DNA from 2 places in the Streptococcus sp. CM6 genome. Region 2 is predicted to be linked to the other one. Evidence: riboswitches for the same ligand, from Rfam matches in the RefSeq annotation. Region 2 holds a riboswitch; the other holds the start of a gene.
What was found. Region 2 has a riboswitch for FMN ahead of HMPREF1516_RS00760 (ECF transporter S component). Riboswitches for the same ligand answer to the same signal wherever they lie in the genome.
Positions count from the first base shown of each region.

Region 1: it holds a riboswitch for FMN, as region 2 does, so the genes downstream of both, ribD (bifunctional diaminohydroxyphosphoribosylaminopyrimidine deaminase/5-amino-6-(5-phosphoribosylamino)uracil reductase RibD) here and HMPREF1516_RS00760 (ECF transporter S component) in region 2, are expected to answer to the same signal.

Region 1 covers NZ_JATS01000012.1:101,381-108,804, reverse strand. The annotation lists gene ribH (6,7-dimethyl-8-ribityllumazine synthase) at 1-165, opposite strand, end outside; gene HMPREF1516_RS04150 (bifunctional 3,4-dihydroxy-2-butanone-4-phosphate synthase/GTP cyclohydrolase II) at 166-1,371, opposite strand; gene ribE (riboflavin synthase) at 1,391-2,026, opposite strand; gene ribD (bifunctional diaminohydroxyphosphoribosylaminopyrimidine deaminase/5-amino-6-(5-phosphoribosylamino)uracil reductase RibD) at 2,011-3,111, opposite strand; FMN riboswitch at 3,244-3,358, opposite strand; gene ruvA (Holliday junction branch migration protein RuvA) at 3,515-4,108, shown strand; gene HMPREF1516_RS04130 (DNA-3-methyladenine glycosylase I) at 4,118-4,681, shown strand; gene HMPREF1516_RS04125 (SemiSWEET family transporter) at 4,764-5,027, opposite strand; gene HMPREF1516_RS04120 (S66 family peptidase) at 5,133-6,167, opposite strand; gene HMPREF1516_RS04115 (TfoX/Sxy family protein) at 6,329-6,676, opposite strand; gene HMPREF1516_RS04110 (DUF1129 domain-containing protein) at 6,692-7,369, opposite strand; gene HMPREF1516_RS04105 (magnesium transporter CorA family protein) at 7,381-7,424, opposite strand, start outside.
Region 2 covers NZ_JATS01000004.1:4,118-11,541, forward strand. The annotation lists gene HMPREF1516_RS00735 (ABC transporter permease) at 1-212, opposite strand, end outside; gene HMPREF1516_RS00740 (ABC transporter ATP-binding protein) at 209-1,102, opposite strand; gene pheT (phenylalanine--tRNA ligase subunit beta) at 1,352-3,757, opposite strand; gene pheS (phenylalanine--tRNA ligase subunit alpha) at 3,886-4,932, opposite strand; gene HMPREF1516_RS00755 (phosphatase PAP2 family protein) at 5,312-5,962, opposite strand; gene HMPREF1516_RS00760 (ECF transporter S component) at 5,952-6,515, opposite strand; FMN riboswitch at 6,669-6,886, opposite strand; gene HMPREF1516_RS00765 (tRNA (cytidine(34)-2'-O)-methyltransferase) at 6,927-7,424, opposite strand, start outside.

The sequences.
Region 1 (7,424 bases), on a different contig from region 2:
TCCTGGAACCCAGGCTACCTCGATATCTTTCTCGTTTACATTCTCTCTTTTGAGATTATCTAGTGCTCCAGATAATAATTTTGAAGTTATAAATTCATTAAATCTCGCTACAACAATGCCTATTTTAATATTGTTCGCTACTAAATTACCTTCATAAGTCTTCATTTATTTTTCCTCCATATTTAAAATGTGCCCCATTCGATTTTTCTTTGTCTTTAAATAAAAACTGTCGTAAGGATTAGCTTCTATTTCGATTGGTATTCTACTGGAAATGGTAATTCCATATTTTTCTAACTGTTCAACCTTGTCAGGATTATTTGTCAGTAAATGCAGTGACTGTAGTCCCAGGTCTTTAATCATTTGTGCTCCAATGTGATATTCTCTTAAATCACCTTCAAATCCTAACGCAAGATTGGCATCAAGCGTATCCATTCCTTGATCTTGTAAATGATAGGCTTTTAATTTATTGATAAGTCCAATTCCTCGTCCCTCCTGTCGCAAGTAAAGTAAGACACCCGAACCATTCTCAGCAATCATTTTCATAGCTTTATCAAATTGCTGTCCACAATCGCACCGTAAAGAGCCTAAAACATCTCCTGTTAAACATTCAGAGTGGACCCGACATAATACATTGGTTCCATCCTCTATATTTCCCATAATAAGAGCAAGGTGATGTTCCCCATTTAGTTTATCTATATAGCTAATTGCTTTAAAATTACCGTATCTAGTAGGCATATTGACAGTTGAAACTCGTTCTACCAGCTGATCATATACTTTTCTATATTCTTGTAATTCTTTGATGGTAATTAATGGAATGTTGTGTTTCTTAGAGAACTGAATTAAATCATCTGTTCTCATCATTTTGCCATCATGATTCATTATTTCACAACATAGGCCACACTCTTTTAGTCCTGCTAATTTTAATAGATCAACAGTTGCTTCTGTGTGTCCATTTCTTTCTAGAACACCACCGTTTTTCGCAATTAAAGGAAACATGTGTCCTGGCCTGCGAAAATCAGAGGGTCTTATATCTTCGGAGACACACATACGTGCGGTCAATCCTCTTTCCTCGGCAGAAATACCTGTGGTCGTTTCCTTATAATCAATTGAAACTGTAAAAGCAGTCTTATGATTATCTGTATTGTTTTCAACCATAGGTGAAAGCATTAATTGATTAGCTAAACTTTCGCTCATAGGCATACAAATTAATCCTTTGGCATAAGTAGCCATGAAATTAACATTTTCTGTTGTAGCTGCTTGTGCGGAACAAATTAAGTCTCCTTCGTTTTCTCTATCCTTGTCGTCTATAACAAGAACAAGTCGTCCCTTCTGCAATGCTTCTAATGATTCTTGTATTTTTCGATATTCCATTGACTGATCATCCTTTCTGCTAAAATCCATTTTGGTATAATAGTTCCTTAGATATCTCTGACTTCGGAGAGTTATCCATTAGTTTTTGCACATATTTACCTAATATATCATTTTCAAGATTTACTGTACATCCGACTTGTTTACTCTTAAGAATAGTTTGTTCCAAAGTATGAGGGATAACAGATACTGAAAAGTTTAGTTTGGAGACTTTAGCGACAGTCAGACTAATGCCGTCAATTGTAATAGATCCTTTTTCAACTATTAAATCTAAAATTTCTTTTTGTGTGTTGATTTTATACCATACAGCATTATCATCTTTTTTTATTGACGAGATTTTTCCTGTACCATCAATGTGTCCTGTAACGACGTGACCTCCAAGTCGACTGTTGACAGATAAGGCTCTTTCTAGATTTACCTCACTTCCATGTTTTAATAGTGTAAGAGCTGTTCGGCTCCATGTTTCATTCATTACATCAACTGTAAAGGATTGATGATTGAAATGAGTAACTGTAAGACAGATACCATTTACTGCTATACTATCGCCTAAATGGATATCCGTTAATACTTTTGAGGCTTTAATTGATAGTTTGCAATTACGAGAGTCTTTCTGTATTCTTTCAACTTTTCCGATTTCTTCAATTATTCCTGTGAACATGGATAAATCACCTCACTTTCTATGAGATAGTCATCTCCTATTTGAGAAAAAGCATAAGGCTTCAAGCTAATAGCGTCATTTGGCAAAGAAATACCTTCACCTCCGACAGGAAACTTGGCACTGCCTCCAAAAATTTTTGGTGCAATATATATTTTCAGCTCATCAACAATTTGTTGTTCCAAAGCACTCCAATTCATTAGACTGCCCCCTTCTAGAAGTAGGCTATCAATCTGCATATTTCCTAGATGTTGCATTAAACTTGATAAGTCTATATGATTGCCTTTTTTCTTTATGGGAAGTATTTCACAGCCATGATTTTGATATAGCTTCATTTTATTTTTGTCTTCAGAGGAAGTGGCAATGTAAGTTTTAATATCATTTGCTGTTTTTACGATTTTAGAGGTAAGAGGAGTTCGTAAATGTGTATCGCATATGATACGGATAGGATTTTTCCCTTCCTCCAATCTACATGTCAGCAAAGGATCGTCTTGAATAACAGTATTGACTCCCACCATAATCGCACTAACATGGTGTCGTAACTGATGTACATGCTTTCTTGCCTCTTCTCCAGTAATCCATTTGGATTGATTTGTTTTAGTGGCTATTTTTCCATCCATTGTCATTGCATATTTCATAAAAACATAGGGTACATGCTGGGTAATATACTTTCTAAAACTTTTTATTAAGTTAAGACACTCATTTTCTAAAACTCCAACAGTAACTTGAAGATTATTTTCCTCAAGTATCTTTACTCCTTTTCCAGATACAATAGGGTTACAGTCTAGGCTTCCAATGACTACTCTTGTAATACCACTATCGATTATAGCGTCTATACAAGGAGGTGTTTTCCCGAAGTGACAACAGGGTTCAAGTGTTACATAAAGCGTTGCTCCGACAGGGGATTCTCTACAGTTTTTTAGAGCATTTCTCTCAGCATGTGGGCCACCAAAAAACTCATGATAACCTTGTCCGATAATGTGATTATCTTTTACAATAACTGCGCCAACCATAGGATTGGGATTGACGTAACCAGCTCCTTTTTGTGCCAATTTTATTGCTAATTTCATATATTTTGAGTCGCTCATCTCACTACCTCCAAAAAAAATACCTTGAATAGGGGACTATTCAAGGCATACAAAAGAAAACTTATGCGATTAACAAAAATGCTCTGAAATGACAAGTAATCATTTCAGAGCACGCAAAAAGCACAAATATACTTTTATCTTCTTTCATCCAGACTATACTGTCGGCTTTGGAATTTCACCAAATCATGCCTTTCGGCTCGTGGGCTATACCACCGGTAGGGAATTTCACCCTGCCCTGAAGATAGTTATTCAATTACAGGTGATTATAGTACTTAATTTTCAATATGTCAATAGATAAGCATAAATTATTTTTGATATACTGTATTTGTGATAGTCGATTCTCACTCCTCGGATAAAGAAAATATGATATACTAGATAAACGAAATAAGAGAAAAGGAAAACTATGTACGAATATTTAAAAGGAATCATTACCAAAATTACTGCCAAATACATTGTTCTTGAAACCAACGGTATCGGTTATATCCTGCATGTAGCCAATCCCTATGCTTACTCGGGACAGGTCAATCAAGAATCTCAAATTTATGTGCATCAGGTTGTGCGTGAGGACGCCCATCTACTTTATGGATTTCGCTCAGAAGATGAGAAAAAGCTCTTTCTCAGTCTGATTTCGGTATCTGGGATTGGGCCTGTGTCAGCTCTTGCTATTATCGCTGCTGATGACAATGTTGGCTTGGTTCAAGCCATCGAAAGCAAGAACATCACCTACTTGACCAAGTTTCCTAAAATTGGCAAGAAAACAGCCCAGCAGATGGTGCTGGACTTGGAAGGCAAGGTAGTTGTGGCTAGTGATGACCTTCCTGCTAAGGTGGCAGTGCAAGCAAGCATTGAAAACCAAGAACTGGAAGAAGCCATGGAAGCCATGTTGGCACTGGGCTACAAGGCGACCGAGCTTAAGAAAATCAAGAAATTCTTTGAAGGGACGACGGATACAGCAGAGAACTATATCAAGTCGGCCCTTAAGATGTTGGTCAAATAGGAGTATAATATGCCAAAACGCTGTGGTTGGGTAAAAATGAATAATCCCTTATATGTAGCCTATCATGATGAGGAGTGGGGGCAACCCCTTCATGATGACCGCGCTCTTTTTGAACTGCTCTGTATGGAGACTTATCAGGCTGGTCTGTCTTGGGAAACGGTACTCAACAAACGCCAGGCTTTCCGAGAAGCATTTCATGGCTATCAAATTCAAGCGGTCGCGGAAATGACAGATGGGGAGTTGGAAGCCTTGTTAGAGAATCCAGCCATCATCCGAAATCGTGCCAAGCTCTTTGCGACACGCTCCAATGTCCAAGCATTTTTACAAGTTCAGGAAGCATATGGCTCCTTTGATGCCTATCTCTGGTCTTTTGTTGAGGGAAAAACGATCGTGAATGATGTTCCTGACTATCACCTAGCACCTGCTAAAACAGCCTTGTCTGAAAAGTTGTCTCAAGATCTCAAAAAACAAGGCTTCAAGTTTACAGGTCCAGTCGCAGTTTTGTCTTTTCTACAGGCGGCAGGCCTGGTTGATGACCACGAGAATGATTGCGAGTGGAAAAACGGAAATTAGTGAGTCCAAGCGTCTAACTATCTGAGAAAATAGAAAAAGCTGAGAAAATTATCTCAGCTTTTTGATTATATGCTAGTAACTTTTATAGTGCAGTAAGAAATGTCAGTCCACCTAAGACAACGCCAGCTGAGTTTGGAATAATTAGTATCCAATCCTTCTTAGGCTCTTTTGTCCATCCGTAAATAACCCAAATTAAACAAGATACTGCTGCGGATAAAGGCTGGAATGGTTGAGCTTTGTTGCCTTGTAAATTGGCAAAAATTTGTGGGATGTAGGCGATAAATACAACAATCCCGATAAAGGCTCCAATTGAACCGACAATTTGATTTATTTTTTGTTTAGTCATATACACCTCCTTTAAAAAGATATCATAGAAATAAGCAAAATGCAATAAATTCAGACACAAATTGTAACGAAAATCAATACCAAAGCACAAAAATGGAGAAATTGTTTATTTTTTGTTATAGTCAAAGCGAATGACTTGCTTCTGTGTATCCACATAAGCGTGAACGCCAAAGGGCACAATGGCTCTTGGAGTTGCGTGACCGACATTCAGATTATAGACAATCGGGATATTGTTATCAATGATATCCAATAGTGCTTCCTTATAGTCGTCATAGAAGGTTTCATCCATTGGCTTTCCGACCAAGAGTCCACTGATGACCTCAAATACCCCAGTTTCTTTCAAAGCCAGCACCATCTTTTTGAAGTTTTCCGGCTCAGGTTTTTCTTCGCTTGTTTCTAACAAAAGAATCTTTCCTTCCCAGTCGGATAAGTCAGGGAAGAGTTTGTACTTTTGGCAGAGCTCCGTGCTGTCTGCGTATCGAGAGTTGTCAAAGATATCATAGAGAGATTCAAGGCAACCACCGAGAATTTCTCCCTCAAACTGAGCATTTCCTTGTAGCAAGTCAAAACCAGTATTTGTATGACTGATACGAGCTGTTCCCAGGGCCTTGGGACTAAAGTCAATCCGTTCCTCATACCAAAGGTCGCTAGGGCGGATTTCTGAGATTCTCCCAGTCTCGATCAGTTCTTTAAAGTAGTGAAAGCTATAGGGCAACATCTCCTTGTCCAATTCACAAATGTCTGCTAGAAAGGATTGCCCATAAAAAGTCTTGACCCCTAGTTTGTGCAACATAAGGTGGTTCATAGTGGTATCCGAGAAGCCAAGAAAAATCTTTTGTTGGATAACCTTTTGAAGCTGGTCGTTCTCAAAAAGGTAGGGCAACAAACGATAGGTATCGTCTCCACCAATGGCACATAGGATCGTGTCGATGCTATCGTCCGAAAAGGCCTGCATCAAATCCTCTGCACGTGCCTCCGGATGGTCCTTGATAAAGTCTAACCCTTTTAGCGAATGGGGCAAAAAGACAGGATTGAGTCCCAAATCCTTGAGACGTTGGAGACCCAAATCGACTTCGTGTTTGACAAAATCCTCTCCGATAACACCACTAGACAAGCTCACGATACCAATAGTAGAAATCATATCTCATCCTCCTGCAAATAGATTTAGCCTATTTTATCATAAAAGATGAGAGAAAACTACAAGAATGAGACTCAGAAGTTCTATTGGATCTCAAGAAAGCAAGTGAAAAAGCAACCGCCTTAGCAGTTGCTTTTCGTTTTTCTAATCTAACCAGATATGAGTTACTTGGTTAACTCTTGATTATAGGAGAGGGCTAAATCAATCCAGTAAGGAAGTTCTTTTTGACCTTCGATATCTAGGTCTATATAGCCATGATAAGGTCGACCTCTCATCAATGTAGTATGAGCTCCTGTTCGGGGTAGAACTTGCTTTTCCATTTCTTTGCCAATTCTGACCATAACCAGCTCGTCCTTTCTGGAACTGACTGTAAGGACCATTTTCCCACGAATCATAAAGGCCAGGCCACCAAACAGTTTCTTTTCTTCTAACTCTTCTTCGAAAATTTGGGGAGGAAGTTTGAGTGCTAGAATTTTTCGAATCTGCTGTGCTAAGGATTGACTATATGCCATAGCGTTTCACTTTTCTTAATAACGTGATGGGCCCGCGCTTGCACTTCGGATATTGAAGCGTTTCTTGAGATAGAAGCGAAGGGCGAGAAGGGCCGCTCCTAGGACAGCCAAAGGCAGTGGAGCAAGAATTGGATTGAGAGCTGCTGGTAGGAAGCTTGTTGCGAAGAAGACAGCCAACCAGAGAACCATAGCAGCGAGGATGACGAGGATTGATTTCCAGAAAGGAGGGCGCTGGCTACGATCTGTGTCTGGTCCATAGTACTGGTAGACAAAGTAGTACATCAAGTAGAAGGCAAGTCCTCCTACAAGTCCAACCAACAAGAGGGTAATCAACCCATAGCCAATAGCCTGATCTGTAGAGAAGAAGGTAGTCAGAGCGCTAACCAATGCAAAGAGACTGGTGATAAAAAGGGCTGAGTCCATAATCATGAGTTTTGGATCATCATTTTCTTTTGGATGCTCTTTTTCATATTGCTCTTTGACAGTGAAGCTATGAGCCCAGTGGGTTGGAGCCCCGTAGAGGGAACGTGCAGTCGTTCCTTTGGCTTGCTCTTCAAGGATTTTAGGAATGACTTCCTCAAAGATAGCCTTGATTTCAGCGTCTGTTTTACCATCTTTGATAAATTGTTGGGTAGCGATGTGGATAAACTCTTGGTTTTTCTTAGTTAATTTTTGTAAATCAATCTGAGACATAGGGATTCCTCTTAGAACCATTTTTTATGGATGAGATAGAGAGTGAGCGAAACAC
Region 2 (7,424 bases):
ATACCATTGGTACCCTTGAGCCCTTCTTCCACAGATGGCACTGTTGTTACTACTGCTATCTTGCTATTCTTGGCCATAGAAGACCCTTGGAGGTAGCCAATTCCTGCAGATAAGGCTAAAAAGAGGAACGGCGAAATCACCATAAAGAAGAAACTCCACGACTTGACATGTCGAAGATAGGTTTCCTTCATTACAATCCACATATTTCTCATACTTCCACCCCTGATTCTAGTTTAAAGATTTCATCGATTGTTGGAGCTTGTTGGTCAAAGGTCGCGATGTACTGACCTTGAGTCAGGATTGGGAAGAGTTCCCTTCCAGCGCTCTCATCATCTAGGATTAATTTCCAACTACCTTGCTTGGTTAAACTCACCTGTTTGACATGAGGAAGTTTTTCCAATTCTTCCTTGCTTCGTTCACTTGAAACAAAGAGACGCGTTTTCCCGTATTGATTGCGAACATCCTGAACTGGTCCATGCAAGACCACACGCCCATCACGAATCATCAGGATATCATCGCAAAGCTCCTCAACATTGGTCATGACATGGTCAGAAAAGATAATGGTCGCACCGCGCTCTTTCTCTTTCAAGATGACCTGTTTGAGCAACTCGGTGTTGACTGGGTCCAAACCACTAAAAGGTTCATCCAAGATAATCAAATCTGGTTCATGGATTAGGGTGATAATCAGCTGAATTTTCTGCTGATTCCCTTTGGAGAGGCTCTTGATTTTGTCGGTCAATTTGCCCTTCACTTCCAATTTTTCCATCCATTGAGGGAGTTTTTCCTTGACCTCCTTAGCATCCATGCCTTTTAGAGTAGCCAAGTAGCGAACTTGCTCAAGGACTGTCAATTTGGGCATGAGGCTACGTTCCTCAGGCAGATAGCCAATCCGAGCGTAGGTTTCCTGACGAATCTCCTGCCCATCCAGACTGATTTCTCCTTGATACTCCAAAAATTTCAACATACTGTGGAAAATCGTTGTTTTCCCAGCACCATTTTTCCCGACCAGCCCCAGAATCCGTCCTGGACTTGCTTGAAAATCGACACCAAACAAGACTTGCTTGGAACCGAAACTTTTCTCTAGATTTCTTACTTCTAGCATTTTCCACCTCCGAAATATGTTGCACTTATTATACTCCTTTTTGATAGCATTTACAACGTTTTATGTCCATTTTATCGATATTATTTATAGTAAAAATCTACCAAATCCAAGGTTTTTAAGCGCTCCAGTAATAGGTTTAGTATAGCTCATTAAAAATTGGATAGGGTGTCTTTCTCCTCAACTGTTGCTTTTCTCTTTTGAACTGTCCTTTTGAAACTAAAAAACCACCCCGAAGGATGGATTGATGAGTTAACGTACTTCTGCATTGACTTTTTCTTCGAGTGATGCTTGGATTTTTTCCATGTAGCGTGCGACTTCCTCGTCCGTCAAGCTGTCTTCTGGATTTTGGAAGGTCAAGCTATAGGCCATTGACTTCATACCAAGTCCCAATTTTTCGCCTAAGAAGACGTCAAAGAGTTTGATATCTGTCAAACGTTTCACGCCTGCAGCTCGGATAGCATCTACAACTTCTTGGTGAGTGACTTCTGCCTTGAGAAGTAGAGCAATATCACGACTAACCGCTGGGAATTTGGTGATTTCCACAAATGGAGCCGCAGGTTGAAGCGCAGCTTCGATGGCTGAAAGGTTGAGCTCCGCTACATACGTTTCTGGAATATCATAAGTCTTAGCAGTGACCGGATGCACTTGGCCAATGAAACCAAGAACTTGGTCACCGAGTGAAATCACGGCTGTACGTCCTGGGTGTAGACTTGCAATCTCAGCTGTTGCTGTATAAGTCACTTCAAGTCCCAGGCGAGTAAATAATGCTTCAAGGATTCCCTTAGCATAGAAGAAATCAACTGGAACTGCTGCCGTTTGGAAGTCTTTTTCTGCAACCAAGCCTGTCAAGGCAAAGGCAAAGCTGTTGATCTCGTTTGGTAGATCTTCTTTTGGATTACCCGTTTGCTCGAAGACTTTTCCAATCTCATAAAGAGCCAAGTTTTTATTCTTACGTGCTACGTTGTAGGCCACCGTATCAAGGATACCTGAGATCATATTTTGACGGAGGACTGAACGGTCCACTGTCATTGGCCACATGAGTTCTGTAAGGTTACTTGGTTGAGCCGTGAACTCAACTGCTTTTTCAGGCGTTGTTAGAGCGTAGGTAATGATTTCTGTCAAACCTGCTCCTTCAGCGATCGTACGAACTTGGCGACGCAATTTTTGTGTCGCAGTCAATTCACCAGCTGTACCATCGTCTTTTGGAAGACTAGTTGGCAAGCGATCATAACCATAGATACGAGCGATTTCTTCAAAGAGGTCTGCTTCGATAGTGATATCCCAACGACGACGGGGTACGCTGACTGTAAAGCTTTCTGCATTGCCAGAAAGACCAAAGCCAAGACGACGGAAGACATCTTCCACATCAGCATATGAAAGTTCCGTACCAAGAACACGGTTGACATCGGCAAGAGTTGAAGATACTTCTACATCTGAAGTGTCAAGCTCACCCGCTGAAACGATGCCCTTACGCACTGTCGCACCTGCAAGTTCTGCAATCATGCTAGCTGCAGCATCCAAGGCCTCATCGACTGTTGCCACATTAATCCCTTTTTCAAAACGAGAAGATGATTCCGAACGAAGGTTAAGGCGTCCACTAGTCTTACGAATGGATGTGCCATTGAAAACAGCTGCTTCTAACACAACGCGACTAGAATTTTCGGAGATTTCTGTAGCCTCTCCACCCATGACACCTGCAAGGGCTACTGGTTTGTCAGCCACAGTGATGACTAAGTCATTTGTTTCCAAGTCACGTTCTTCACCGTCCAAGGTCACCAATTTTTCACCAGCACGCGCTTCACGCACATGGATGTCATTGCCTTCAAAGGTATCCAAGTCAAAGGCATGCATAGGCTGACCAAAGTAGAGTAGGATATAGTTGGTTACGTCGACCACATTATTGATGGGACGGATACCTTCGTTCATGAGGAGATTTTGCAACCACTGTGGACTTGGTGCGATGGTCACATTGTCCAAGATACGGGCAGCATAGTATGGCGCCTTGTCTGTTTCAATCCCTACAGAAAGAGCATCTGCTGCACTTTCATTTGTTTCTGTTAAACTGAATTCCTTAAAGCTAACTGCCTTGTCATAGATAGCTGCCACTTCGTGCGCTACTCCACGCATAGATAGAGCATCTGCACGGTTTGGCGTGATGGAAAGTTCGATAATTTCATCATCCAAGTCTAGGTAAGAAAAGACTTCGTCCCCAGGAATAGCATCTTGAGGCAAGATTTGGATACCATCTGCGAATTCCTTTGGCACAACTGAGTCCGAAATACCTAATTCACCAAGTGAGCAAATCATTCCGAGAGACTCTAAGCCACGGATTTTCCCTTTTTTGATTTTGTAGTTGTCAGCGATACGAGCTCCTGGAAGAGCCACCATGACCTTGATACCAGCACGCACATTTGGGGCACCACAAACGATCTGACGGGCTTCTTCTTCGCCAACGTTAACCTGACAAACATGAAGATGAGTTTCTGGCACATCTTCGCAAGACAAGACCTCACCGACGACAATTTTTGAGAGACCGGCAGCCGGTGATTCGACACCTTCGACCTCGATCCCTGTAGTTGACATTTTTTCAGCCAACTCTTGTGATGGCACATCAATGTCCACCAATTCTTTTAACCATTTATAAGATACAAGCATAATTCTGATTGTAAGATCTCACCAAGTAAGACCTTTTCAATTCCTTTCTTTTTCTTCGAGTCAGTCCTCACCTTCTCATCGAGAGAAAATGACTAGGACTGTATAGGACTGTGTTTCAGGTTTCAATCTTATTTAAACTGTTCTGAGAAGCGGACATCCCCTTGGTAGAATCCACGAATATCGTTGATTCCGTAGCGGAGCATAGCTACACGCTCTTGACCAAGACCAAAGGCAAAACCAGAGTAAACAGTTGCATCAATACCACTCATCTCAAGGACACGTGGGTGAACCATACCAGCACCCATAATCTCGATCCAACCTGTTTTCTTACATACGTTACAGCCTTCTCCACCACACTTAAAGCAAGAAACATCCACCTCGACAGATGGCTCTGTGAATGGGAAATAGGATGGACGCAGACGAATCTGACGCTCTTCACCAAACATTTTTTGAACGATCAATTGAAGGGTTCCTTGAAGATCTGCCATAGAAATGTTCTTCCCAACAACCAAGCCTTCGATTTGGTGGAACTGGTGACTGTGGGTCGCATCGTCCGTATCACGACGGAATACACGCCCAGGTGAGATCATTTTCAAAGGACCTTTTGAAAAATCATGGGCGTCCATAGCACGCGCCTGAACTGGAGACGTGTGAGTACGGAGTAAGATTTCTTCTGTGATGTAGAAAGTATCCTGCATATCGCGAGCTGGGTGATCTTTTGGAAGGTTCATACGCTCGAAGTTATAGTAGTCTTGCTCCACTTCAAAACCATCCACGACTTGGTAACCCATCCCGATAAAAATATCTTCGATTTCTTCACTGGTTTGTGTAAGAACATGACGGTGACCAACCGCAACAGGACGACCTGGAAGTGTTACATCGATGCTCTCACTAGCAAGTTGAGCTGCGACTTTCTTTTCTTCCAAGAGTTTCGCTGTTTCCTCAAAGGCTGCTGTCAAGACATCACGAGCTTCATTAACGTGTTTCCCGATGACAGGGCGCATTTCAGCCGATACATCCTTCATCCCTTTAAGGATTTCAGTAAGCGACCCTTTTTTACCAAGGACAGAGACACGTAATTCTTGCATCTCTTTTTCATTTTCAGCAGTAATCTGCTTCAAGCTAGCCAGCGTTTCTTCGCGAAGCGCTTTTAATTGTTCTTCAATAGTTGACATAATTCCTCCATCAGTCGCTCGTAGATAAAAAGAAAACCACATGCCAAAAACTCCACTCGGAGCGTTGACACGCGGTACCATCCGTTTCATCTGACAAGTCAGACCTTCATTTCTAAATCCATGCGCAAGTGAATTCACTCAGCTTTCATATAGAGAGCTTGCAGTCCTGGCTCTCCTCCCTGATATACTTCCCTTGAGTTACTAGTCTTGCGGATTTCTATTCGATTACTACATAGTTTATCAAATTTTTAGTTAAAAAACAAGTTAGACCAGACTAATTTCAATATAAAAAGGAACAAGACGCAATGCACTATCTATTTGTAGGGCCTGTTTCATCTGCTTTCCTTTTCATTTCTTTCTCCTCAAGGGAATTCGATACTCACTTCTGCTTGCCTTTAAATCGCCATTGGAAGCGAAGCTTGTCATAGAAAGGAAATTCGATAAACAAGACTCCCAAGCCCACACAGAGACTGGCAAGAACATCTGATGGGTAGTGAACTCCCAGATAGACCCGAGATAGCAGCACACTGACTAGGTAGAGGCCAAGGACGATTTGCACGATTTTTCTCCAGACTGGATTTTTAATTCGCTGACTAAGGATAACAATCAAAGTCCCTACCATCAGCGTCACTGCCAGAGAATGCCCACTTGGGAAGGAAAATCCCTTCTCCTCGACTAGATGTAAGATAGCTGGTCGTGGGCGCTGGTAGATATTTTTAAAGGACACGATTAAAAGACCAGCTATTGCTAGATTTCCCGCCATGAAGAAGCTTTCTATCTTCCACTGCTTACGATAAAAGATAAAGGCTGCGATGGCAACCCAGGTGATAATCACCGGGATATCAATCAAATGCGTAAGGGCACGGAACAGAACTGTCAAATAATTTGGCAAGTCTCCACGAAGGGCAGTCTGAATCGGTTGATCAAAACCGACCAACGTTTCAGGATAGAATTTAACCATATAGCCAAGAAGGACGAAAAGTAAAAGGGCAAAACTGCCCTTCATTAAAAATGTTTGTTTATCTCTCATAATATTTTAAGGTTGGTTTTAAGAGGACATACAGCAACCAGAATGAAACGGCAAAGATTACACCCTCAATCAAGTTAAAAGGTAAAACCATGGTCATTAGGTAGTTGGAAAGTCCCAAAATTTTTCCAATATCAAAGTTGGCAAACTGCGCGTACAAAGGAACCGCATAAACATAGTTGAGAACCAACATAGCAGCAGTCAATCCAATAGTTCCCGCTAGAGATGCTAGTAGGAAACGAAGAGTGCTACGTTCCTTTTTCCAAATCAAACCAAAGGCGATAACAAAAACTCCCAAGGCTACGATATTCATTGGCAAACCAATGTAGGTATTCACGCCCTGGCTATTCAGAAGCAACTTCAAGAGTGAGCGAAGCAAGAGGATTCCTAGTGCAGCTGGCAAATCCATCACCACCAAGCCCACAAGGACTGGCAAGATACTAAACTCGATCTTGAGGAAGGCCGCCGCTGGCAAGAGCGGAAAGTCAAAGTACATCAGCACAAATGAAATGGCTGATAAAATCGCAATGGTCGAAAGTCGACGTGTGTTTGTCATAACAGGTTCCTCCAATTTTCTATAAAATCAGAAGAAGTTGGAAAGGATCCCTCTATCTATTCTCACTTTTTATATCCCAAAAGCTCCCTCTCACTCTTTTGAGCAAGCGGTTGCAATTCATCTATAAACTCATCAGAACAGACAAAGCTATTCTTTCGTCTTCTCCCATCCAGACTATACTGTCGGTTGTGGAATCGCACCACATCAGCTTGCGCTCGCGGACTTCTTTAACTAAGATATTTTGGATTAATCTAGGCGTCGCAGTCGAAGATAATACTTGAGTATATCGAGACAAGACAACGAAGAGTAAGCCAAAATAGCTAGTTAAGGTCACCGCCGGTCGGGAATCTCACCCAGCCCTGAAGACCCTTTAATCATAACAAAAAACGCTTGCAAGTGCAAGCATTTTGATTATTTCAATTTATCTGCTTCATAGGTGTGAACAAGATCAAGACCTGCAAAATTCTGCTGGCGAAGAGCCTCATATACAATCATGCAGACGGTATTCGAAACATTGAGACTGCGGACGTGTTCATCGTTCATAGGAATACGGAGTGCTTTCTCAGGATGTTCTCGCATAAAGTCCTCAGGCAAGCCCTTGTCTTCACGTCCAAAGAGAAAATAATGGTCCTCGTCAGTCGATAAATCTACCTCAGAATACACCTTCTCAGCAAATTTCGAAATCAGATAGAGTTTTCCCTTCATCTGAGACATGAAATCTTCCAAGCTGTCATAAAAATAAATATCTAACTTATCCCAATAATCTAATCCAGCTCGCTTCATCTTGCGATCATCAATAGGAAATCCCATCGGTTTGATGATGTGAAGGGGAGAATTGGTCGCAGCGCAAGTACGCGCAATGTTACCTGTATTTTGTGGAATCTGAGGTTCAAATAATACAATGTGATT